3 regions of the Lysinibacillus sp. CNPSo 3705 genome follow, and region 1 is predicted to be linked to each of the others. Evidence: riboswitches for the same ligand, from Rfam matches in the RefSeq annotation. Region 1 holds a riboswitch; each other region holds the start of a gene.

Region 1 (8,290 bases):
ATCATTTCACCAAGCTCTTTATGAAGTAAGTAAGCGTTTTCTGTGCCATCCATTTTCATGATAGCTTCCCACTTAGCTTGTTCTTCTTGAACGCGTGCATCATAGATTTCTTGTGGAAGATCTTCCGCATGCTTTTTAAGATGTTTAACATAGTCTACTGCGTTTGGACCAGCAACCATACCACCATAAATAGCAGATAATAATGAGTTTGCACCAAGACGGTTTGCACCATGTTGAGAGTAATCACATTCACCTGCTGCAAATAAACCAGGAATTTCAGTCATTTGGTTGTAGTCAACCCATAATCCACCCATTGAATAGTGAACTGCTGGGAAAATTTTCATTGGTAATTTACGTGGATCATCACCTACGAATTTTTCGTAGATTTCAATAATACCACCAAGTTTCACATCTAATTCATGTGGATCTTTATGAGAAAGATCTAGGTATACCATGTTTTCACCGTTAATACCTAGTTTTTGGTTCACACAAACGTCGAAGATTTCACGTGTAGCAATATCACGTGGTACTAAGTTACCATATGCTGGGTATTTCTCTTCTAAGAAGTACCATGGTTTACCGTCTTTATAAGTCCAAATACGGCCACCTTCACCACGAGCTGATTCTGACATTAGACGGTTTTTGTCATCTCCAGGAATAGCTGTTGGGTGAATTTGAATGAACTCACCATTCGCGTAAGAAGCACCTTGTTGGTAAACGATAGAAGCAGCAGAACCTGTATTGATAACAGAGTTTGTTGTTTTACCGAAGATAATACCAGGGCCACCAGTCGCCATAATAACAGCATCTGCACGGAATGATTTAATTTCTTCTGTACGCATATCTTGCGCTACGATACCACGACAAACGCCGTCAGGATCGATTACTGCACCAAGGAATTCCCAGTGCTCATATTTGTTAACTAGACCAGCTACTTCGTGAGAACGAACTTGCTCGTCTAGTGCGTAAAGTAATTGTTGACCAGTCGTCGCACCTGAGAATGCTGTACGGTGGTGTAATGTACCACCAAAACGACGGAAATCAAGAAGACCTTCTGGTGTACGGTTGAACATAACACCCATACGGTCCATTAAATGAATAATACCAGGGGCTGCATCACACATACCCTTAACTGGTGGTTGGTTCGCTAAGAAGTCCCCACCGTATACTGTATCATCGAAGTGAATCCAAGGAGAATCCCCTTCACCTTTTGTATTTACCGCACCATTAATTCCGCCCTGCGCACATACAGAGTGTGAGCGTTTTACAGGAACTAATGAGAATAAATCAACTTCAGTACCAACTTCAGCTGCTTTAATCGTTGCCATCAGACCAGCTAGACCGCCGCCGACAACAATTATTTTGCTTTTCGCCATGATTATTTCTCACTCCTCTTAAAAAATTGCAATGATTGCCATATGCTCTATAGTAGCTTCTATTACATTAAGCAAAAGCTAAAATAGCAGCCACACCAACTACACTTAGAATTACGAAAATAATGTTTGTTACATAAGTAGCAATCTTTTGAGACTGAGGAGATTGTGTAATACCCCAGCTTACTAGGAATGCCCATAAACCGTTAGATAAGTGGAAAGTTGCTGATATAATACCAACAATGTAGAATCCAAGCATGAATGGATTTGAAACGATATTTGCCATCATGTCGTAATCAACTTCTGTACCAAGTGCTTTTTGAATACGAGTTTGGAAAATATGCCATGCAATGAAGATCACTAAGAATACACCCGTGAAACGTTGTAATGAGAACATCCAGTTACGGTATGTGCTGAAACGTCCTGTATTTGGTGTAGCAGTGAATGCAATGTAGACACCATAAAATGCGTGGAACATTAATGGAATATAGATGACAATCCATTCAACTAGGATAAGGAATGGAATCTTTTCCATATTAGCGGTAGCTGCGTTGTAACTTTCTGCTCCGCCTGTTGCTGTAAAGTTAATGAACAGGTGCATCGTTAAAAACAGACCTACTGGAATGATACCAAGTAGAGAATGTAAGCGACGCCATAAAAACTCTCGATCTTTCGACAAGACTGTTACCCCCCTTAGTACTTAAAATAGCACAACTAAAGAAGTCATCATTTTGTAACTGATACTTCATTGACTGTGTATTTCATCATGGTACAATATTATGACATGTTTATTGTACTCTCAAGAGCTACGAGCGTCAAGGCAACTTAAAGTTTTTCACACTCCTTATTAAAGAAGCAATCTAGTACATGATGCATCGTTTTTTCTCGAAAAATCTATCTTTACTTTATCAGTGTCAAATTTTAAGAAAATTCAAAGAAAGAAGGCTTTCAATGTTAAACACTTCATCTCCTACAATCTCAGCTTTTGGGTATGAGATAATTCGCGATTATATTTTATCTTCCATTCTTGGTAAACACGAAGGTGATGTCCTTTACTGGGCAGGAAAAGATCTAGCTCGGAAGTTCCCCTGTACAAGTCAAGATGAACTTATCGCATTTTTCGCAGATGCCTGTTGGGGTAATTTAGAGCTTATCAAAGAGTCGAAGGATGGACGCATATTTCAGTTGACAAATGATCCAGAACTGTTACAAATCGGTCTTCGTAGCTTTAGACTTGAAGCAGGGTTTATAGCTGAGCAAATCCAGCAAGCAAAAGGTTATTTAACAGAATGCTATGATGAAAAACGTGAAAAGCAACAAAATGTTACGTTCACAGTAAAATGGGACGTGAAAGAAAGAATCATGAACACCGTTCCTACTGAATAAAACGAAAAGGATTGTCATCCCTAATTTATGGATAGCAATCCTTTTTATATATAATATAGAAGTTATTCCCTACGGAGACTGAGCAACTCCTTGGATTATCGTTATAGACGCGACAGCAAAGCAGCTTCCTTGTTAACCTTTATTTATAATTGAGCATGTCTTTTTTTTAAAAGTACATCTATGAACGAAATAAATGCCTCCAAAATATTAAGTGAGTGTTGAATCATTTCTTCTATGTTATGAATTGACAGTTCATTCACTAACTTTTGGGCGGCCATATGTACTAATTCGTGTGGTTGTTCAATATTACGATATTCTGGTAAGTTTTGATATTCCTCATAATGTCCGTAATACCATTTTCCAAACATACATTGATGATGCGTTTTTATCGTTTCTTTTTGACCAGCCTTGTGAATAGCATTTCGTAAAAAACTAGCATGATCCATTAACCTTGCTGCCAATTGGCTAACTACCGTTTGCTCTGATGGCCTTCTGATTGTCGGTGCAATAGCTTTTAACATTTCAGATACTTGATTTTGTATTAGATCCGAGAAGTCACTAGTACGTGATAATTCCGTCGTTGTTTCCGCTAAACGACCTACAGCTATTACATTTTCTTCTGAGGCAGCTGTTATTTGATGAATACCATGTGCTGCTTCTTCAATATTTCTACTTGTTACAGTCAGATTAGCAATATTGTCCTTCATGATCCTTAAAAAGTCAGTTAAATAATGTTCGACTTGCTTAATATTTGTTATTGTATTATGTAATTTCTTATCAATGACTGTTCGAATTTTTGTCATTTCTTGCAATGAACCTTTCGAACTGTTGGCTAACTTCCCTACCTCCATCGCAACAACGTTAAAGCCTTTTCCATGCTCACCAGCACGTGCGGCTTCAATTGAGGCATTTAAAGATAGTAATTGTGTTTGATCGGCAATCCCAGTTACACCAGTACTAATATTGTCCATTTTGGTCATTTCATTCTTCAGTTGCTCTGTTGAATGAGCTCCTTTGGCCAACAACTCCTGAACCATTTCACCTTTTGAAATAGATGATTCCATTTCCTCTACAAGTAGTAATGAATGCTGTTTTATTTCTTGAATGTTTGCATTAACATTTTGTTCAACCGCAAGCATTTCCTCTGTATTTGACGACATTTCTTCACTCATTGCTGAAATATCCCCTACACTCGTAGAGACATTTTGAACCTTTAAAGCCGTTTGAAAATTAATTAACTCCATATGCGCTAGTACAAAATCTAAAACCGCATTTTTCACATCAATGCTTTCCTGCTCAAGTTCCAATTCCAGAATTCGCTTTTTTAATATTTGTATTTCTAAATCGTTGTGCATCTCAACACTTTCATCCATTGGTTTTTGAAATAAACCGAATAACCCCATACAAACTTCCACCTTCCCCTTGGTAAAACATGTCACATTTTATTATATAACAATAGAATTGGATAAAATATTAAATTGATGTGAACAAAAAAAGATGTGCATTTTACTGGCACATCTTTTTCAATATTATATGTAAAGCGCTTGTTCTACAATCTCTATCCGTCGCTTTGGCTGCTCTATCCACGCCCCGCTAAAAAAAGTGACTCAAAACCGCATTATCTTTGTACCTGTCGCTACGCTTTCGGTACAAAAGACACTTCCTGAAATAAATTAAATTCATCATGTAATGCATTTGCTGCACGAATCATTTCGTCCTGAGGTACAACAACAGACACTTTTATTTCAGAAGTACTCACCATTTTTACAGGGATATTTTCACGACGTAGACGATCAAACATCCTCGCAGCCACCCCTGGGTTAGATGCCATCCCTGAGCCAATAATGGAAACCTTCGCTAAGCCAATTTCAAAATCAGCAAAACTAAACCCTAGTGATAATTTACTATCTTCTAGAACACGTAATGCTTCAGCGAACTCCTCTTTTAAAATAGTAAAAGATACCGTCGGCTTTAAACCATCAATTATTGCCTGTACGATTATATCGACGTTTATGCGATTTTCTGCAAGTATTGTGAACATATTTGCTAACGAAGCATTAGAATAAGCATCATAACCAACAGTTAAGCGAATAACGTCTGCCTCGTAGGCAACACCACGTACAATTAAATTTTTTTCCATTTCAACTTCCTCCTTCAATAAAGTACCTACAGTATCTATTTCGCTCGAGCGAATGATAACTGGGATTTGAAATTTCTTTGCTAACTCTACAGCTCGCGGGTGTAAAACTTGTGACCCTAAGTTTGATAGCTCTAGCATTTCATCATAGGAAATTTCTTTTAGTTTTTGTGCCCCAGCAACATGACTTGGATTAGCTGTATAGACGCCATCCACATTCGTGTAAATATCTACCCGCTCCGCCTTCAATTTTGCTGCAATTGCTAGAGCCGACGTTTCCGCACCACCTTTACCTAACGTCGTAATATTCCGTGAATTATCGATACCTTGTTCCCCAGCAACGATAACGATTTTCCCCTGTACAAAATGCTCTTCAATTCGACTAGCATTCATTTCCTCAATACGGGCATTGCTATACATAGCATCGGTTTCAATGCCTGCCTGCCAGCCCGTTAATGACACGGCATCATATCCTTTCTCCTGTATAGCAATTGCCACTAATGTACTTGTGAGTTGTGAGCTTGTTGAAAATAGTGCGTCTAGTTCACGCTTAGATGCATGGTCTGATAATTCACGAGCCATCTTCGCTAATTCTTTAGCCATACCCCTCATAGCTGTAGTGACAACGACAACATCAAAACCTCTTTCCTTTTCTGCAATCGCCTTTTTCGCAACATTTTGAATGCACTCTGTTGATGCGAATGCAGCACCACCAAATTTCATCACAACTCTCGTCATCTTTATCATTCTCCTTCGTATTCAATCATTTCGCTGATAAAAGTAGCGATACTTTTGCAACTTTAATAACATGACAAAAGCAAACGCCTAACAGCCTTGAAAAAATGTTGTTTCGAGAAAAATCTAAAAAGGCAGCTTTCACATAACGTGAAAGCTGCCTATAACATGTACAATAAAGTAACTTGCGCATGTGTGATAGCTCTCCGAAACGTATAGAATCGACAGTCTTACATCTCTTAAATGTAAAACCAGCACAGCATCGGAAACAACGATGCTCCACTTCGGCAAGTTCCCCTTTCACACATTTTCACCGGACTTGTTCGTCCTCGTATGTACTACTCTTGAACCTTGCACCTCTATCATCACTAAATAGTGATCGTATTTAATTTGAAACTTAGTGAAGAAATTCCCATTTTAATAAATAGAAACTACTAAAAAACATTGCTATATTAAAAAGCTATGTTATATACAACCTTAGCATACGCCTAATCCTTTGACAATGGATCTTATTGAATATCGATTTTGCCTTGGCGTAATTAAGTTCGGAGGCTTTGACCAGCAGATATTTTTTGCGCGAAAGCGAAGCGGCAGCGGCAGATATTTTTTGCGCGAAAGCGCAGCGGCAGCGGCAGATATTTTTTGCGCGAAAGCGCAGCGGTAGCGCAACAGCAAAATGTTGGTCACTCAGTCGTTGTCACAATACGTGGGGTTTTTAGACTGTAATTGTTTATACACCCATTGAAAAGGGGTTCCATCTGCATTCATCCCATCACCTTTAGAGGTGGGAGTCTTCTACTGGATGAAAATAATCATAAATATTGCTAGCCAGATTAGCAGGCATCCCTGCTTCCTGTAATGCTTGCACATTTGCCTCACGAATCTTTTTGACAGAGCCAAAATACTTGAGTAATTGTTGTTTTCGCTTCGGACCAATGCCCTCTATATTATCGAGGACAGATTGTATTGCATGTTTCTCATGCTGTTGTCGTAAGAAGGTAATAGCAAAACGGTGTACTTCGTCCTGGATTCGCTGTAGTAAGTAGAATCCATCGCTAGTTCGCTTTAACGCAATTACTTCAGCTGGATCACCAAATAGAAGCTGTGACGTATTATGCTTTTCATCTTTTGCTAATCCGGCAATTGGAATAACAAGGCCGAGTTCATCCTCTAATACTTCTCGCGCGACTTCCATTTGCCCCTTGCCGCCATCTATTAGTACTAAATCCGGTAAAGGTAGACCTTCTTTTAATACGCGTGTGTATCGACGGCGAATTACTTCTTGCATCGCCCCGTAATCATCATGCTTGGCGGCTGTACGTGTTTTGTATTTTCGATACTCCTTCTTTGCAGGTTTTCCATCGATAAAGACAACCATTGCAGATACAGCATCTGTCCCATGCATATGACTATTATCGAAAGCCTCAATCCGTAAAGGTGCAGAAATGCCCATAGCTTCACCGAGCGCCTCACATGCTCCTATTGTGCGTTCTTCCTGCCGTTCAATAAGCTGGAATTTTGCCGCTACCGCAATTTCAGCATTTTTTGTCGCTAATTCAACTAGCTCTTTTTTTTGCCCTCGTTTTGGTGTTAGTACCTTAACTTCTAGTAATTCCGTTAAAATTTCTGCATCAATGGTTTGTGGGATAAAAATCTCCTTAGGTTTAATGTGCTCTAGCTTGTCGTAAAATCGTCCAACGAATGTCAAAAATTCCTCTTCTGCCTCTTGATAAATCGGGAAAATCGAGACATCTCGCTCAATGAGCTTCCCTTGACGAACAAAGAAAACTTGAACACACATCCAGCCCTTCTCCACGGCATAGCCAAATACATCGCGATTCGTTGTATCACTCGATACGATTTTTTGCTTTTGCATGACTGTATCAATATGTGCAATTTGATCACGAAATTCCTTTGCACGCTCAAACTCTAAATTTTCTGCGGCCGCTAGCATTTTTACCTCTAGCTCCTTTTTGACTTCCTCAACCCCACCATTTAAAAACTTTGTCATATCCTCAATCATATTGTGGTAAATTTCTGCATCTATATCTTTCACACAAGGGGCTAAGCATTGCCCCATATGATAATACAAACAAACCTTGGTAGGGAGTTGTACACATTTTCGAAGAGGATATAAACGATCTAACAGCTTTTTCGTCTCACTTGCTGCATACGCATTCGGATATGGACCAAAATATTTTGCCTTATCCTTTTTCACTTTTCGCGTTGTAATAAGGCGCGGGTGTTTTTCATTTGTAATTTTTAAATACGGATACGTTTTATCATCCGTCAGCATAACATTGTACTTCGGGTCATGTAGTTTTATAAGATTAAGCTCTAAAATTAAAGCTTCAATATTGGAGGATGTCACAATGTACTCAAAATCTTCTATTTCACCTACAAGCCTCTGTGTTTTCCCTTCATGCGAACCAGTAAAATACGAGCGTACTCGATTTTTCAGCACTTTAGCTTTCCCGACATAAATAATGGTTCCTTGTCGATCTTTCATCAAATAGCAGCCAGGCTGATCTGGTAAAATTTCAAGCTTTCGTTTCATTAAATCATTCATCGCCTACCTGCCCCTTTTTCTTAAAGTAGCGTTTGTCCCTTTATTTTCTCATATTTATAAGGATAACTTCCGCTTTTTCTCTATATTATA
Region 2 (8,290 bases), on a different contig from region 1:
GTTTTGGCAATCATTGCATGTTGTAGATGCCCGCGATATTTCAAATGAGGAGGATATCTTCAACGCATTGCTTAAACATATTCAATATGCAACAAATGGTGGAAAGATTCGTCCAACAATAACGGTTTTTGCACCGGGGCGCGTTCGTATATGGAATCATCAACTAATCCGTTACGCTGGCTATGAAACGGAATCTGGAATCATTGGTGATCTGCATTCTGTTGAGTTTACAAAAGTATGTGAGTCACTTGGCTGGCAGGGAAAGAGAACGGCATTTGATGTGCTTCCACTTGTTATACAGGTGGATGGAAGGGAGCCACAAGTGTTTACGATCCCTGACGAGTATGTACTAGAGGTACCAATTCGTCATCCAGAATCCTCTCAAGTAGCGAAGCTAGGATTAAAGTGGTATGCAGTGCCGATTATTTCGAGCATGCGCTTCCAAATGGCAGGTATTGATTTTGAGGCGGCCCCATTCAATGGTTGGTATATGGGTACCGAAATAGGGGCACGTAATTTAGCAGATCATGAGCGTTATAATATGCTGCCTGCTATAGCAGAAATTTTTAACCTTGATACAACGAAACAGGCTTCTTTATGGCGTGATCGTGCATTAGTTGAGCTGAATATAGCCGTTCTACATTCCTTTAAAGAAGACGGTGTCAGCATAGTAGATCACCATACAGCTGCACAGCAATTTAAATTGTTTGAGGAAACAGAAGCAGTAGCGAATCGTGAAGTTACAGGCAATTGGACGTGGTTGATTCCACCTCTTTCACCAGCTACGACCCATATTTTTCATAAGCCTTATGTTAATGTTTACAATACACCGAACTATTTTTATCAGAAACCACCTTATTAGGAGAAAGGCAGTTCACTTTAATTTCCTTCGCTGTCCAAACATCGGCTGTAATAGAGGAACTAAGGATTTTGTGCAAATACAAAGCACCTCATGATTATGCCTAGGCATAGATCATGAGGTGCCATTTTTAATTTACATATTCATTTTTAGAAGCCTTAAATGAACATATGAAGAGTATCAATACAACGACAACAAATAACCAACCAGCGGTATTCCAGCCACCGAATAAATCATGTAAATAACCAAATAAGATCGGACCGGTTGCGGCTAATAAATATCCTAATGATTGTGCAAATCCTGATAAATCGGCTGCCTCAAAAGCTGTACGGGTACGTAATGTAAAGAACATCATCGCTAATGCAAATGAAGCACCTCCGGCTAATCCTAGTAGTACCATCCACAGTACAGCGAGGCTTGTCCATTCCATGACTACTCCGATAAAGCCAATTAAGTAAAATAGCGTAAACATTAAAACGAGAGGACGTTGAGATGTCATTTTACTAGCGATAATAGGCACAGCTAATGCCATTGGAACTTGTGAAAATTGCATAATGGAAAACATCCAGCCTGCACGATCTGCAGCTAATCCTTGTGATATATAAATTTCAGGAATCCAAGCGGCAGTTGTGTAGAATAATAATGACTGAAATCCCATAGCTCCCGCTACTGCCCAAGTAACAGGTGATTTCCATAATGGTGTACGTTCTTTCGTAGTCTTAACAGTCGGTTCAGGCTTATTAAATTGCAATTGTGGAATCCAAATTACAATGGTTAACACCACAAGAACAAGTGAGATTGCCAGTGCGCCTTGCCAACCAAGTGATGAATTGGCAACAGGATAGCTAATGCCAGCACCAAGTCCAGCCGTTAAATTCATCGACATTGTGAAAAATGCCATAAGTAAACCTACGTGATAGGGAAATTTCAATTTAAGTAATCCTGGAATAAGTACATTACCGAATGAAATGGCTATACCAATTAGCATCGTACCAAATACGAGTAAACTAGTTGTGCCAACGGAGCGTAGTACAATTCCTCCCCCTAAAAGAACAGTTGATAACAATAATGTTAATTCTAGTCCAACTTTACGTGCGACAACTGGTGCGAATGGTGAAATGATTGCAAATGCTAGCAATGGGATCGTTGTTAGAAAGCCTGCTAGTATATTGGATATGCCGAGGTCTTCGCGAATAAAGGAAATAATTGGTCCAACAACTGTTAGCGGCATCCGTAATGTCGAGGCAATACAAATTACGCCGATAACGAGTAATAAGGTCGTGCCTTTCCAATTAATTTTCCTGCTAGGATAAGTATCGGTATGTTCATGAGTAGTCAAATAAATCTCCCCTTGGTAGAACAATTCTAATTGAATCACTATAACACTTTATCACATAAATAAAAATAGTGGAAAATTCATAAAATATAGAATATTACTCGGGTTATTGAAATGCCATAGGTCGTATGTTAAACTAATACCCATCATAAATTTAATATTTAATGCCTCATGTTTGTAATGAGGTAGAGGTCGCGGTATTTAAGAGTATGTTAATGGAAATGACAAGCATTAGAGAAATTAGCTGAAAGGAAATACTGCCGAAGTGTGAGGGGACTTGAAAACCTCATGCTGGGGCTGTCTCCGAAAGGAACAGAACTGTCACGTTTGAACAACGTGTTGAGCTATCATTTTGAAGGAACAGAGGATTTACTTAGCCATCACAGCAACGTTCATGTGATGGCATTTTTTTGCCTCTTAAAAAGGAAGGAAGCTATATCGTGAGTGAAATAAAAGTCAATCAGCTCGGTCATAAAGCACCGAAGCTGAAAAAAGAATTAAAAAGCCGTCATATTACAATGATTTCATTAGGCGGTACAATCGGTACAGGGTTGTTTTTAGCTAGTGGTGGTGCCATTGCGCAAGCAGGTCCTGGCGGTGCACTACTCGCTTATGCATTAATCGGAATCATGGTGTATTTTTTAATGACGAGCTTAGGGGAAATGGCAGCTTATATGCCATCATCAGGCTCTTTTAGTACGTACGCTACAAAATTTGTAGATCCAGCTTTAGGCTTTGCACTTGGTTGGAACTATTGGTACAACTGGGCAATTACAATTGCAGCGGAAATTTCTGCTGTCTCATTAATTATGAAATATTGGTTCCCAGATAGCTCATCAGCACTTTGGACTGTTTTATTTATTGCTGTAGTTTTAACGTTCAATCTATTATCGGTAAAAAGCTATGGTGAGAGTGAATATTGGTTTGCAATGATAAAGGTTGTTACAGTAATTATTTTTATTATCATCAGTTTTTTAATGATTTTTGGTATTTTAGGAGGACAAGCTCCTGTAGGCTTTACGAATTTCTTCATTAGTGATGGACCATTCCACGGAGGTCTCCTTGCTACATTTGGTATTTTCTTAGCTGCGGGATTCTCGTTCCAAGGGACAGAGTTACTTGGAATAACAGCAGGTGAAACGGATGACCCTGGTAAAAATATTCCGAAAGCCGTTAAGTCTGTTTTCTGGCGAATTCTTTTATTCTATATTTTAGCGATTGCTGCAATCGGGATGCTAATTCCTTTTACAGACGCACGTTTATTATCAGAAGATATCGCTGTTTCACCATTTACACTAGTGTTCGATCGTTTAGGAATTGCCTTTGCTGCATCATTGATGAATGCAATCATTTTAACGGCAATGCTGTCAGCAGGGAATTCAGGGCTTTACGCATCGTCACGTATGCTTTGGCAATTAGCGGTAGATGGCCATGCACCGAAAATTTTTACTAAACTAAGCCGTCGAGGTATCCCGATTTACGCATTACTGGCGACTTTAGCTATAGGCTGTCTAGCATTTTTAGCTTCATTCTTTGGTGATGGTGTAGTCTATATATGGCTTCTAAATGCCTCAGGGATGTCTGGCTTCATTGCCTGGTTAGGTATTGCATTTAGCCATTATCGTTTCCGTCGAGCATTCGAGGTACAAGGCTTAGATCCGAAATTATTGCCGTATAAAGCAAGGCTATTCCCATTCGGCCCGCTATTTGCCTTTACGGTTTGTATGATTGTTGTTATTGGACAAAACTACAATGCCTTTATGGGTGAAACAATAGATTGGTACGGAGTCCTTGTCTCATATATCGGTATTCCACTGTTCCTACTGTTATGGCTTGGCTATAAAATTAAGCATAAAACAAAAATGCTTCCATTAGAGCATTGTGATTTAAAAGTCGAACAATAAAAAATAAAACTGTCCTGTGAGTCATAGAAAATGACTTGCAGGGCAGTTTTTTTAGGTAAATAATAAATTAGTAATTCTAGACGTACAATCAACATACACCAAGTGAACAACTGGCGAGAATAAAAAGAGAACTTTAGTCTATCCAATCGTCGCCCACTTTTGAAGCATAACCTTAATATGGTAAACTGATAGATAAATAACACATCAGCGAATTTTGGGTAAGGCATTTGTTATAAATTGGAGTGGAGGCTGGACCACTCCTTTGGGATTAGCGTCACAGATGAGACCTTGGAGCGTAGCGAATGTTATCAGTGCAAAAGTGAAGCGGCATTAACGAAAGCGCCTGCCAGAATGGAAATCAGTCCCTTGTTATGGTGATGATACAAAGAAACGGCAAGTCATATATAGACTACTTTAAGTTAGGAAGAGGTGCAGGATAGTGCAAAAGCATATTTTACTAGTAGAAGATGACGATGCTATTCGTGAAATGGTGGAAAATTATTTAACGATGGAGGGATTCCTTGTCACCTCTGCAGAAAATGGAGAAGAAGCAGTACAAAATTGTTTAAATAATTCTTTTGATTTAGTGATCTTGGATATTATGATTCCGAAACTTAATGGATTAGAAGTTTTAAAGATTATCCGAGAGCAAGCATCACTGCCAATTATCATTATGTCAGCCAAGGATAGTGATGTTGATAAAGCGTTAGGATTAGGATTAGGGGCAGATGATTACATCGCGAAGCCATTTTCGATGCTGGAATTTTCGGCACGTGTTAAAGCCGCAATTCGTAGAGCTACAAAATACTCTAGTCAAGTAGAAGAGAAGAAAGATATTGTCGAGATCGCCAACTTATCGGTTGACCTTGTTAATTTTTCAGTTGAGAAGGATGGACAGCAAATTAAGCTCACATCAAAGGAATTTGGCATCTTAAAATTATTCATGACAAATCGTAACCGAGTTTTTACAAAGCAGCAAATTTACCAATTGATTTGGAATGATGCTTATTATGGGGATGAAAATATTATTAATGTACATATAAGAAGATTACGCGAAAAAATTGAAGACGATCCATCCAATCCTCTATATATTAAAACACTTTGGGGAATCGGCTATAAATTCGAAGGATAAACAGATGATGATATTACTATTACTGATGATTGTGTTACTTGTAGGTATAATTATTTTTCAGGTGAGAGCAAAAAAACAACAGAACGCTATGATTCAATACATGCATCAAAAACTGCAAGCAATCATTAACGAGCAATCGAGCGAGAAGATTTTAGTGTCGACAGCTAATCATGAATTACAGCAGCTATTAATTGCAGTGAATGCGTTGCTAGACCACAACCAAAAAGTACTGGCGACACATCGAAAAATGGAAAGCTCTATGAAAAAGATGTTGTCTAATATTTCCCATGATCTTAAAACGCCCTTAACAGTTGTACTAGGTTATACGGAAATGCTTAAGCTTAAGCAATCACTTAATGAAGAGGAGCGGCAACGGTTGCTCACAGGCGTTCATTCGAAAACATTGGAAGTATTGAAAATAATTCATACATTTTTTGACCTGGCAAAATTGGAGGCAGGAGATACAGATTATCCAATGACGAAAATTAATGTAAGTGAAATTTGCCGCAAAAATATTTTATCATTTTACGATATGATCACATCTATGGGACTAGAAATCGATATAGCAATACCAGAGATATCCGCATATGCACATGGCAATGAAGAAGCGCTAGATAGGGTTTTGAATAATTTACTATCAAATGCGGTTGCCTATGGGGCAGCAGGAAACATCATTGGGCTCACAGTAAGAAATGATGATACGAATATTTTTATTGATGTCTGGGACCGTGGGCAGGGGATCGACGAGTATCATATTGATAATGTTTTTGAAAGAATGTATACACTTGAGGATTCCAGAAATAAATCCTTCCAAGGGAGTGGCCTTGGCTTAACCATTACAAAACGTCTTGTAGAATTAATGGAGGGTTCCATCCAACTTTCTAGTATCCCATATGAGAAGACCATTTTTACAGTTTCTTTAAAACGAATGACATATTGAGCAGTCATGCTTGTAGGGCAATTTTATAGCTTTACAAGCTTTTCTTCTGCGCTTAAGAAATTTGTAAGAATCAAGTAATAAATTAGAGAGTTTCATTTTTTATAATAAGGATAGCTAAATTTAAGGGAGAGATCTACATGACATATATTGTGAAAACAAATCAGCTTACGAAAGTGTTTGAAGGTAAAGAAGTCGTTTCTGCTGTAACTATGCATGTGAAAAAGGGGGAGATATACGGTTTTTTAGGTCCTAACGGTGCCGGAAAAACGACAGTTATGAAAATGCTCACAAACCTTACGAAGCCAACGAGTGGAGATATTGAAATCTTTGGTGAAAAATTAATGGACCGCTCATTCGACGTGCTGAAAAGGATGGGAACAATTATTGAATACCCGATTTTTTATGAAGATTTAACAGCAAAGGAAACCTTAGAATTACATTGCGAATATATGGGCTACTATGACAAGAAAGAGATTGCGCATGTTCTAGGTTTAGTAAAATTAACAAATACGGAGAATAAGCGTGTAAAAGACTTTTCTCTTGGGATGAAGCAACGGTTGGGTATTGCGCGTGCAATTATTACTAAGCCGGAATTACTTATTTTAGATGAGCCGATTAATGGACTAGATCCAGTTGGCATTAAAGAGCTTCGAGAACTATTCAAGATGCTTTGTAAAGAGTATGGAATTACGATTATTATCTCTAGTCATATTTTGGGTGAAATTGAACAATTGGCAGATACAGTTGGGGTTATTAAAGATGGAAGATTGATTAAGGAAGTTTCAATGGACGCCGTCAATCGTAGTCAAACAGATTATATTGAAGTGATCGTCAATAATGGGCAAAAGGCTGCCTTTATTATAGAAAGTACATTAAATATTACTAATTTTAAACTAATGGATGACAATTGCATTCGAATTTATGATTCGACAGCTTCACAAAAGGTGCTATCTAAAACATTGATTGAGCATGATATTGAAATTGAGGGCATTAGCAAAAAAACAAGCTCATTAGAGGATTATTTCTTGAAGTTAATTAATGGGGGTGTAGTTAGTGCTTAATTTAATGCGTCTAGAAATGAAAAAATATCATATCGGTTCATATATAAAAAAAGCTGTTTTTGCAAATTTTATATTACTAGGTGTTACATTTATGCTTATATTTATTACTAAAGTAGAAGGGGATCAAGATCTCCGAAATTATCAGGCGGCATTTGGCTTTATAGATTCTGGTGTAAGAGCAGTGTTTATTATTTTCGCCAGTGTGTTAATCGCCAAATTCATTATTGGAGAATTCAAATATAAAACTATCACTGTAGCATTTATGTATCCATTAAGTAGAAAAAAATTAATTGCTTCAAAGCTAGCCATTGTTGTTCTTTTCACTTTCTGTGCAATTATTTTATCGACGATTTTTATAACAGCGGTTTTTTGTATTGTTAGTGAGAGTTTCCAACTGCTTTCAGATCCATTGTCGTTCTCTTTCATAATACAACGAATTCCCGTTGTGATCATGAATGCAGTTGCAGCATCATGCATCGCATTAATACCATTGTATTTTGGCATGAAAAAATACTCCGTTCCGGCAACGATCGTATCATCTATATTAATTGTATCGGTTGTTTCATCAAATACGGGTAACTTCAGTTTGTATGATATTATTTTCATCCCAATCACTTTAGCTATTATCGGTATAAGTGTGGCCTATTTATCATTCCGAAACATTGAGAAAATAGATATTTAACTTCTTTCAGCAAATGTTTTCTGTAGCGAAAGTAAAGCGTTAGCAACAATGTATTTTAACTGTGCGAAAGGTGTAGAGAAACGAAGCGTCAGAAAGCGTGAAACCACTCCACGTCCTAAAAAGGCCCCTTACATGTAAAAATGCCAGACACAAAACCAAATGAAGGTTTTTGTGTCTGGCATTTTATTAACCAAATACCGTTTGCCATAATAAATAAAGATTTAAAACGACTACAATCACCACGACAATCCATCCTAATATAGTTGTAATACGATGGTTGACGAGGCTTCCCATGATGGCACGTTTACTTGTAAACATCACAAGTGGTACAAGGGCGAACGCAATTCCGAAGGATAAAATAACCTGACTTAGGACA
Region 3 (8,290 bases), on a different contig from region 1:
ATTGGCTATTATCTAGCCAACTATTTGACGAAGCCGCTGCATGCATTACGTGCATCCATGAAAACCGTTATGGATAAAGGATTTAATGAACCTATTCAATTATCTTACTCGTCTCATGATGAGATTGGTGATTTATTGAAAATGTACAATGCGATGATGAATGAATTGCAAATATCATTTACAAAGCAGCAACAATTCGTTGCGGATGCTTCTCATGAGTTACGGACGCCTATCCAAGCAATTGAAGGACATCTGTCCCTATTGAAAAGATGGGGGAAGGATGATCCAGAAATTTTAGAGGAATCTATTGAAACTTCATTAACTGAAATTGCACGGATGCGTAAAATGATCGAAGAATTACTAGAACTTGCACGTCGTGAAGAAAAGGACATCACAAGTGAGGCTGATGCAGTAGCTGTTATAGAAGCAGTTATAGAGGAAACAAGACTCCTTCATCCAGATGCTCGAATATTGCTGTCGAAAAATGAAGAAATAGGGCGATTATTTATAACAGAAAATGCACTTAGCCAAATTGTTCGTAATATAATAGAAAATGCAATTCGTTATTGTGAAAAAATTCCTGAGATTCAAATTTCACTCTCCGTTTTAGAAAAGGAAGTATCAGTAAAAATAGAAGATAATGGAATTGGTATAGCGGAAGAAAACATTCCATACATTTTCGATCGCTTTTATAGAGTTGATGAGGCAAGAAATCGTCAAATAGGCGGTACAGGCTTAGGGCTTAGTATTACAAAAATGTTACTTGAAAAATACAATAGTTCAGTGGAAGTCAAGAGTGTTAAAAATGTTGGAACCGTTTTCTTGCTGAAATTCCCGCTGAAATATTGAGGAAAATCCATGCTTTATTTAATTATTTCATCCTTTGGGAAAAAAATTGCTTAATTTGCTAAAAAGAGTTGTATTTTTTGTGAAGAGTAGTAAGATTGAGATGGAAAAAACGTTCTTTAAATAATGGTTAAGATGTCAAATATCCTTTAAAAGAACGGAAAAATATTATATAATTAATTGTAATTTAATTAATGGAACTGCCGAAAGGCAAAATTTGGAGGTCATTTTTCATGTCGAACAACGTTACAACTGTAAGTTCTCCATGGTCAGCTTTCTCTGGTCCTAACCTAGGATATGTGATGGAGCAATACGACTTATTCTTACAGTCTCCTGAAGAAGTAGAACCGGAGTTAGTATTATTATTCCAACAATTTGGTGCACCAGTAGTAGTAGAAGGTGAAGTAGCTGTAGCTAGTAATACAGCAGCAGCTCCTGCTGGCGATTACAAGAAAGTGTTAGCAGCTGTGAAATTAGCAGATGCAATCCGTACAAACGGTCATTTAGCGGCAGATATTTACCCTTTGAAAAACCGTGAACTACAAACAGCTCAAATTGAAGAAAGCGCGTTCAACCTTAGCGCTGCAGATTTAGCTGAAATTCCTGCAGCTATCTTCTTCAAAGATGTGCCAGCAAACGTGAAAAATGGTAAAGATGCAATTGATTACTTAAAATCTGTTTATACAGATAAAGTAGCATTTGAATATAATCACGTAGTAGCAACAGAAGAACGTGATTGGATTCAAGCACAAATTGAAACAGGTTCATTTAAACAAGCATTAACTTCTAATGAGAAAAAAGCTTTATTAGATCGTTTAACTCGTGTTGAAAACTTCGAGAAGTTTATTCATAAAACGTTTGTAGGTCAAAAGCGTTTCTCTGGTGAAGGTTTAGATACTCAAATCATTCTATTTGATGAAATTTTAAAAACAGCTGAAGCAAATAACGTAGAAAAAGTACGTATTGGTATGGCTCACCGTGGTCGTTTAAATGTATTAACACACATTTTAAATAAACCTTACGATATGATGTTCTCTGACTTTGCACACGTATCTAATGAGTTATTTATACCAGAAGATGGTCGCCTTGAAATTACGAAAGGTTGGACTGGCGATGTTAAGTACCACATGGGTGCTTCATATATGCGTGAATCTGGTATGAATGTTAAGCTTGCATACAACCCATCTCACTTAGAAGTAGGAAATCCGGTTGTTTTAGGTACAGCTCGTGCAGCACAAGATGACACTTCTAAGCCAGGGCAAGCTGTTCATAACCGCACAAAAGGACTAGGTATTCTTGTGCACGGTGACGCTGCGTTCCCAGGTCAAGGTATCGTAACAGAAGTATTAAACTTCGCAAAAACTGAAGGGTTCACTACTGGTGGTACAATCCACATCATCGCTAACAACATGATTGGATTTACAACTGAACTACAAGATTCTCGCTCATCTCTTTACTCTTCTGACCCAGCAAAAGGTTACGAAGTACCAGTAGTGCATGTAAATGCAGATAGCCCTGAGTCTGTAGCTCTAGTAGGTCGTTTCGCAGCTAGCTACCGTCAAAAATTCGGTAAAGATATTATCGTTGACCTTATCGGTTACCGTCGTCATGGTCACAATGAAACTGATGATCCAACTGTAACAAACCCTGAAACATATTTATTAGTTTCTAAACATGAGCCAGTTCGTGCTTTATACGGTGCTCAATTAGTAGCTGAGGGTGTAGTTTCTGCTGATGAGGTTGCAGCATTAGATAAAGCTATTTATGCAGAAATGCAAGCTGCTTATGATCATGTAAAAGAAATGGCCGATAAAGATGAACACAAGCATTTAGAAATGCCAGAAGAATTAAAAGTAGAATTCCCACAAATTGATACAGCAGTTGGTGTGGAACGTCTAGAAAAAATTAACGAAGAGCTTTTAGTGTTTGAAGATAACTTTGAACCACAGAAAAAACTTGGCAAAATTTTAGAAAAACGCCGTGATGCATTTGCTTCTGCAAAAATTGACTGGGGTCATGCAGAAACTCTAGCATATGCAACAATTATTCAAGATGGCACACCAGTACGTTTTACAGGTCAAGATGCACAACGTGGTACGTTCTCTCAACGCCACTTAGTATTACATGACAAAAACAATGGTAAGTTATTCACGCCACTTCACCATATTTCAGGTGCAAATGCATCATTTACAGTACACAACTCTCCACTAACAGAAGCAGGGGTAGTGGGCTTTGAATATGGGTACAATTTAGAAAATGGCAATGTACTATCAGTTTGGGAAGCTCAATTTGGTGACTTTGCAAATATGGCGCAAGTTATGTTCGATAACTTTATTTCAGGTGCACGTGCTAAATGGGGTCAAAAATCTGGTCTAGTTATTCTTTTACCGCATGGTTATGAAGGTCAAGGTCCAGAACACTCTTCAAGCCGTATGGAACGTTACTTACAAATGTCAGCTGAAAATAACTGGTTTGTAGCAAACTGTTCAAACGCAGGTAACTATTACCACTTATTACGTCGTCAAGCAGCATTATTAGGAACTGAAGGTGTTCGTCCACTTGTAGTTGTTTCACCTAAGTACTTACTTCGTCACCCATTAGCTGCAGCAAATGCTGAGCAATTAGCAAATGGCTCATTCCAAGAAGTAATTGAACAACCAGGCCTAGGTTCAAATACTGAAGCAGTTGAACGCATTGTATTAGGTTCAGGTAAAGTAATGATCGATATTGCAGACCGTATTAAAGATGGTGAAGGCTTCGATCACTTACACATTGTTCGTGTAGAACAACTTTACCCATTCCCAAAAGAGCAAGTTGCTGGTATTATTGCTAAGTATCCAAATGTAAAAGAAGTTGTTTGGGTACAAGAAGAACCTAAAAACCAAGGTTCATGGAATTATGCATTAGAAACATTACATGAACTTTCAGAAGGTAAAAAGCTTCGTTATGTAGGACGTCCTGCAATGAGCTCTACTTCTGAAGGTGATGCAGATTCTCATAAAGCAGCTCAAGCCGCAGTTGTAGAAGAAGCAGTTGCTGAGCCTGTAAAGGTTAAATAATAATCACATATTAATTTTTGAGAGCCGGGCTACTTGCTAAGGCAGTAGCCCTTTTATGTGCACAATGCACGTTAATTAAAGGAGGAAATGAAAGTGGCTGAAATTAAAGTCCCTGAATTAGCAGAATCGATTACAGAAGGTAGTATCGCACAATGGGTAAAAAAAGTGGGCGATCGCGTTGAAAAAGGTGAATTCATCGTTGAACTTGAAACAGACAAAGTAAACGCTGAAATCATTTCTGAAGAAGCGGGAGTTTTAACTCAAATTTTAGCTGAAGAAGGCGATACTGTACTTGTTGGTCAAGTTATCGCAGTAGTAGAAGCTGGCGAAGGTGCAGCACCTGCTCCAGCGGCACCAGTTGCAGCAGCTCCAGCTCCAGCTCCAGCAGCGCCACAAGCGGCACCTGCCCCTGTTGCAGCAGCTCCAGTTGTAGAAGAAACTACTGGTGAGCGTGTAATCGCATCTCCTGCAGCTCGTAAACTAGCGCGCGAAAAAGGTATTGACCTTGCTGCTGTATCTCCAGTAGATCCACAAGGCCGTGTACGTGTACAAGACGTAGCAGCTCATGGTACAGCTCCAGTAGCAGCACCACAAGCAGCTCCAGCAGCACCTAAAGCAGTTGCAGCTGTAGATGAATCACGTGTAACAATTGAAAAAATGAGCCGTCGTCGCCAAACAATTGCAAAACGCTTACTTGAAGTAAAACAATCTACAGCAATGTTAACTACATTCAACGAAGTAGATATGACAAACGTTATGGCTTTACGCTCTCGTAAAAAAGACCAATTCTTCGAGTCAACTGGCTCTAAACTTGGTTTCATGTCATTCTTCACAAAAGCTGTAGTTGCAGCTCTTAAAAAATACCCATATGTTAACGCACAAATCGTTGGTGATGAAATTCACTTAAACAACTTCTTTGATATCGGTGTAGCAGTATCAACAGAAGAAGGTTTAGTAGTACCAGTTGTACGTGACGCTGACCGCAAAAACTTTGCTGAAATTGAAGATTCAATTGCAGACCTAGCGAAAAAAGCACGCGATAAAAAATTAGGTTTAGCAGATCTTCAAGGTGGCTCATTCACAATTACAAATGGTGGCGTATTCGGTTCATTAATGTCTACACCTATTATGAATGGTACACAAGCTGGTATCCTAGGTATGCATACTATCAAAAAACGTCCAGTTGAAGTGAATGGTGAAGTAGAAATTCGCCCAATGATGTACTTAGCCCTTTCTTATGACCACCGTATTATCGATGGTAAAGATTCTGTAGGCTTCCTTAAAACTGTTAAAGAACTACTTGAAAACCCAGAAGATTTATTATTAAATTCTTAATTCCTGAGTTTATAAAGCCCTGCGAACAATGTTTGCAGGGTTTTTTTCTTTTTTGGAACAGTTTTAAGGAGTCGACGAATAGAAGAGCTAGGGCGACGTTAAAAGAGACGAGGATTCTTTCGGCAAAGCGGCAGTCTTAATGATTTTCACCGTTTATAAAAGAATAAAAGGCATTTAAAGGAATAAAAAACCATAATATTGTAATTAGTCAGAAAAGTAATAAAATTATCTTGACGAACTTATCAACTTTATAGTAGTATCTTAATATCAATTAAATATACAAACCTCACTTTTACTTATTGTGAGGTAGAGGCGCGATATTTATTAGTTCATTGTTGAGTACAAGCAAGCGAAGACGCAATGAAGAAGGAACTATCGCCGAAGTATAAAAGGAGCTCGTACTTTTATGCTGGGTCTGCAGTGAATAAGTGCAGGACTGTCCTAGTAAATTATTTTCCAGGTTTACTAGGTTGTGCTATCTCGGAATAATGGAATTATAGTGAGGATTTGGGCAACTGTTAAAAAAAGTAAGACCTAAGTTCAGTACTTAGGTCTTTTTTGGTACAGTTGTCTTATTTTTTTACAGAAAAGGGGAATAATACATGAAAAAACAATGGTTAGTATTAATGTTGACCGTCATGACTGCAATTTTGCTAGCGGCTTGTGGTGCTGGTGACAAAAAGGCTACAACGTCATCTAGTAATGACGGTAATAAGACGAATATGGAAGAAGGCGGCGGCCAATTCCGTGTTGGAATGGAAGCAGGTTATGCTCCGTTCAACTGGACACAGCAGGATGATGCAAATGGTGCAGTAAAAATTGCTGATAATGCGGAATATGCGGGTGGTTATGATGTGCAAATGGCGAAAAAAATCGCTGAGGGCTTAGGAAAAGAATTAGTTATCGTTAAATTGGAATGGGATGGCTTAGTACCAGCGTTACAATCCAATAAAATTGATGCAATCATTGCTGGTATGTCACCTACTAAAGAGCGTAAGCAAACAGTTGATTTCACTGAAAACTACTATACATCTGATTTTGTTATGGTCATAAAAAAAGGCAGTAAATATGAAAAAGCAACTTCTATCCAAGATTTTTCTGGTGCTAAAATTACATCACAATTAAATACATCTAACTACAATGTCATCGATCAAATCAAAGATGTAAAAAAACAAACTGCAATGGATAATTTCCCGGCGATGCGTGTTGCATTAGAAGCTGGAAAAATTGACGGCTATGTAGCAGAACGTCCTGAAGGTATTTCTGCTGCTGCTGCAAATGATAAGTTCACGTATGTGAAGTTCGAAAAGGGCTTCGATACAGATATTTCAAATACATCCATTGCAGTTGGTTTACGTAAAGGCGATGCGAATCTTGAAAAAATAAATGAAATTTTAAAAGGTGTTTCTGAAGCTGATCGCCAAAAAATTATGGAAGAAGCCATTCACCAACAACCAGCAGCCCAATAACATGATGGCACGGGCTATCTACTAGTCCGTGCCATATTATTACAATTGATACAATAAGAATCTCTCAAATAAATAATAATGTCTTAGCTAAATGTTTCATAAAATAAAAGAAACAAAGGCTCCAGATAAGACACGATACTGTAACGAACAAGCAACACGACGTTGTTAGGAGGAACATCATGAGTTTTGAATGGATTATTTCTATTATTGAGAACAACTGGCAAATGTTTTTACGAGGTACGTATTATACATTACTTATTTCTATTAGTAGTACAATTATTGGTGCACTTATCGGATTTTTCATCGGAATTATGCATACCATAAAGGTTCGTAAAAAAGGTGTAAAGTTCTATAGCTTAAAGCTCTTTAATTTTATACTAACATGCTATGTCGAATTTTTCCGTGGTACACCAATGATTGTACAAGCGATGGTAGTATTTTTCGGGTTAGATATAGCATTCGGCATTGATATGCACTTTATTACGGCAGGTATTTTAGTTGTTTCATTAAACACAGGTGCTTATATGGCTGAAATTGTCCGTGGTGGTATTGTATCCATTGATAAAGGGCAGTACGAGGCCGCATCGGCCATTGGTATGAACCATTTTCAAATTATGCTACATGTTGTATTACCGCAAGTTGCACGAAATATATTACCTGCAACAGGTAACCAATTAATTATGAATATTAAAGATACAGCCGTATTAAATGTTATCGGGGTTACGGAATTATACTTCCAAACAAAATCGATTGCGGGTAATAACTTCCGCTATTTTGAATCTTTCTTTGTAGCTTGCGTCCTTTATTTCATTATGACATTCACAGCATCAAGAATATTACTGTATATTGAAAAACGTCTAGATGGACCAGATGCATACCGAAAAGAACAGAAAGAAGCAATATAGGGGGACGAACAGATGACAGTTATTAAAATAGAGCATTTAAGTAAATCATTTGGTCGTAACCAAGTGTTAAAGGATGTTAATTTCCAAGTAGAAAAGGGTGAGGTTGTCTGCTTAATCGGTTCTTCCGGTTCTGGTAAATCAACACTACTACGCTGCATTAATTTACTGGAAACTCCAAGTGGCGGTCAAATTATTTACAAAGGTGAAAATATTTTAGACGAAAAGCATAATATCCAAGAATACCGTACACATCTAGGTATGGTATTCCAGCAATTTAACTTATTTAACAACCATAATGTGCTACAAAATTGTACAGTTGGTCAAATGAAAGTATTAAAGCGTTCAAAGGTAGAAGCAGAGGAAGTTGCTTTAAAATATTTGCAAATTGTTGGTATGGATCAATACGTAAATGCGAAGCCAAGACAACTATCTGGTGGTCAAAAACAGCGTGTAGCGATTGCACGAGCATTGTCAATGAGCCCGGATGTAATGTTGTTTGATGAACCGACATCAGCACTGGATCCGGAGATGGTCGGTGAAGTGTTGAAGGTAATGCGTCAACTAGCGGATGCTGGGAATACGATGTTAATTGTTACACATGAAATGGAATTTGCCAAAGAAGTAGCGGATCGCGTCGTATTTATGGATAAAGGTGTAATTGTTGAGGAAGGACCCC

Evidence for each region. A riboswitch is a leader RNA that binds a small molecule or an ion and turns the genes downstream of it on or off. The one in region 1 is predicted to bind lysine.
Region 2: it holds a riboswitch for lysine, as region 1 does, so the genes downstream of both, PVA17_RS20410 (amino acid permease) here and PVA17_RS04800 (aspartate kinase) in region 1, are expected to answer to the same signal.
Region 3: it holds a riboswitch for lysine, as region 1 does, so the genes downstream of both, PVA17_RS23075 (transporter substrate-binding domain-containing protein) here and PVA17_RS04800 (aspartate kinase) in region 1, are expected to answer to the same signal.

What each region holds. Positions count from the first base shown of each region.
Region 1 is NZ_JAQZSD010000008.1:41,373-49,662, reverse strand. It holds gene sdhA (succinate dehydrogenase flavoprotein subunit) at 1-1,376, opposite strand, end outside; gene PVA17_RS04815 (succinate dehydrogenase cytochrome b558 subunit) at 1,444-2,052, opposite strand; gene PVA17_RS04810 (YslB family protein) at 2,325-2,759, shown strand; gene PVA17_RS04805 (methyl-accepting chemotaxis protein) at 2,903-4,162, opposite strand; gene PVA17_RS04800 (aspartate kinase) at 4,396-5,634, opposite strand; lysine riboswitch at 5,823-6,001, opposite strand; gene uvrC (excinuclease ABC subunit UvrC) at 6,410-8,200, opposite strand.
Region 2 is NZ_JAQZSD010000064.1:2,089-10,378, forward strand. It holds gene PVA17_RS20400 (nitric oxide synthase oxygenase) at 1-862, shown strand, start outside; gene PVA17_RS20405 (CynX/NimT family MFS transporter) at 990-2,198, opposite strand; lysine riboswitch at 2,374-2,550, shown strand; gene PVA17_RS20410 (amino acid permease) at 2,636-4,099, shown strand; gene PVA17_RS20415 (response regulator transcription factor) at 4,539-5,231, shown strand; gene PVA17_RS20420 (sensor histidine kinase) at 5,236-6,171, shown strand; gene PVA17_RS20425 (ABC transporter ATP-binding protein) at 6,309-7,232, shown strand; gene PVA17_RS20430 (ABC transporter permease) at 7,225-7,914, shown strand; gene PVA17_RS20435 (Nramp family divalent metal transporter) at 8,101-8,290, opposite strand, start outside.
Region 3 is NZ_JAQZSD010000096.1:207-8,496, reverse strand. It holds gene PVA17_RS23090 (HAMP domain-containing sensor histidine kinase) at 1-849, shown strand, start outside; gene PVA17_RS23085 (2-oxoglutarate dehydrogenase E1 component) at 1,080-3,905, shown strand; gene odhB (2-oxoglutarate dehydrogenase complex dihydrolipoyllysine-residue succinyltransferase) at 3,999-5,240, shown strand; lysine riboswitch at 5,540-5,726, shown strand; gene PVA17_RS23075 (transporter substrate-binding domain-containing protein) at 5,843-6,709, shown strand; gene PVA17_RS23070 (amino acid ABC transporter permease) at 6,889-7,614, shown strand; gene PVA17_RS23065 (amino acid ABC transporter ATP-binding protein) at 7,627-8,290, shown strand, end outside.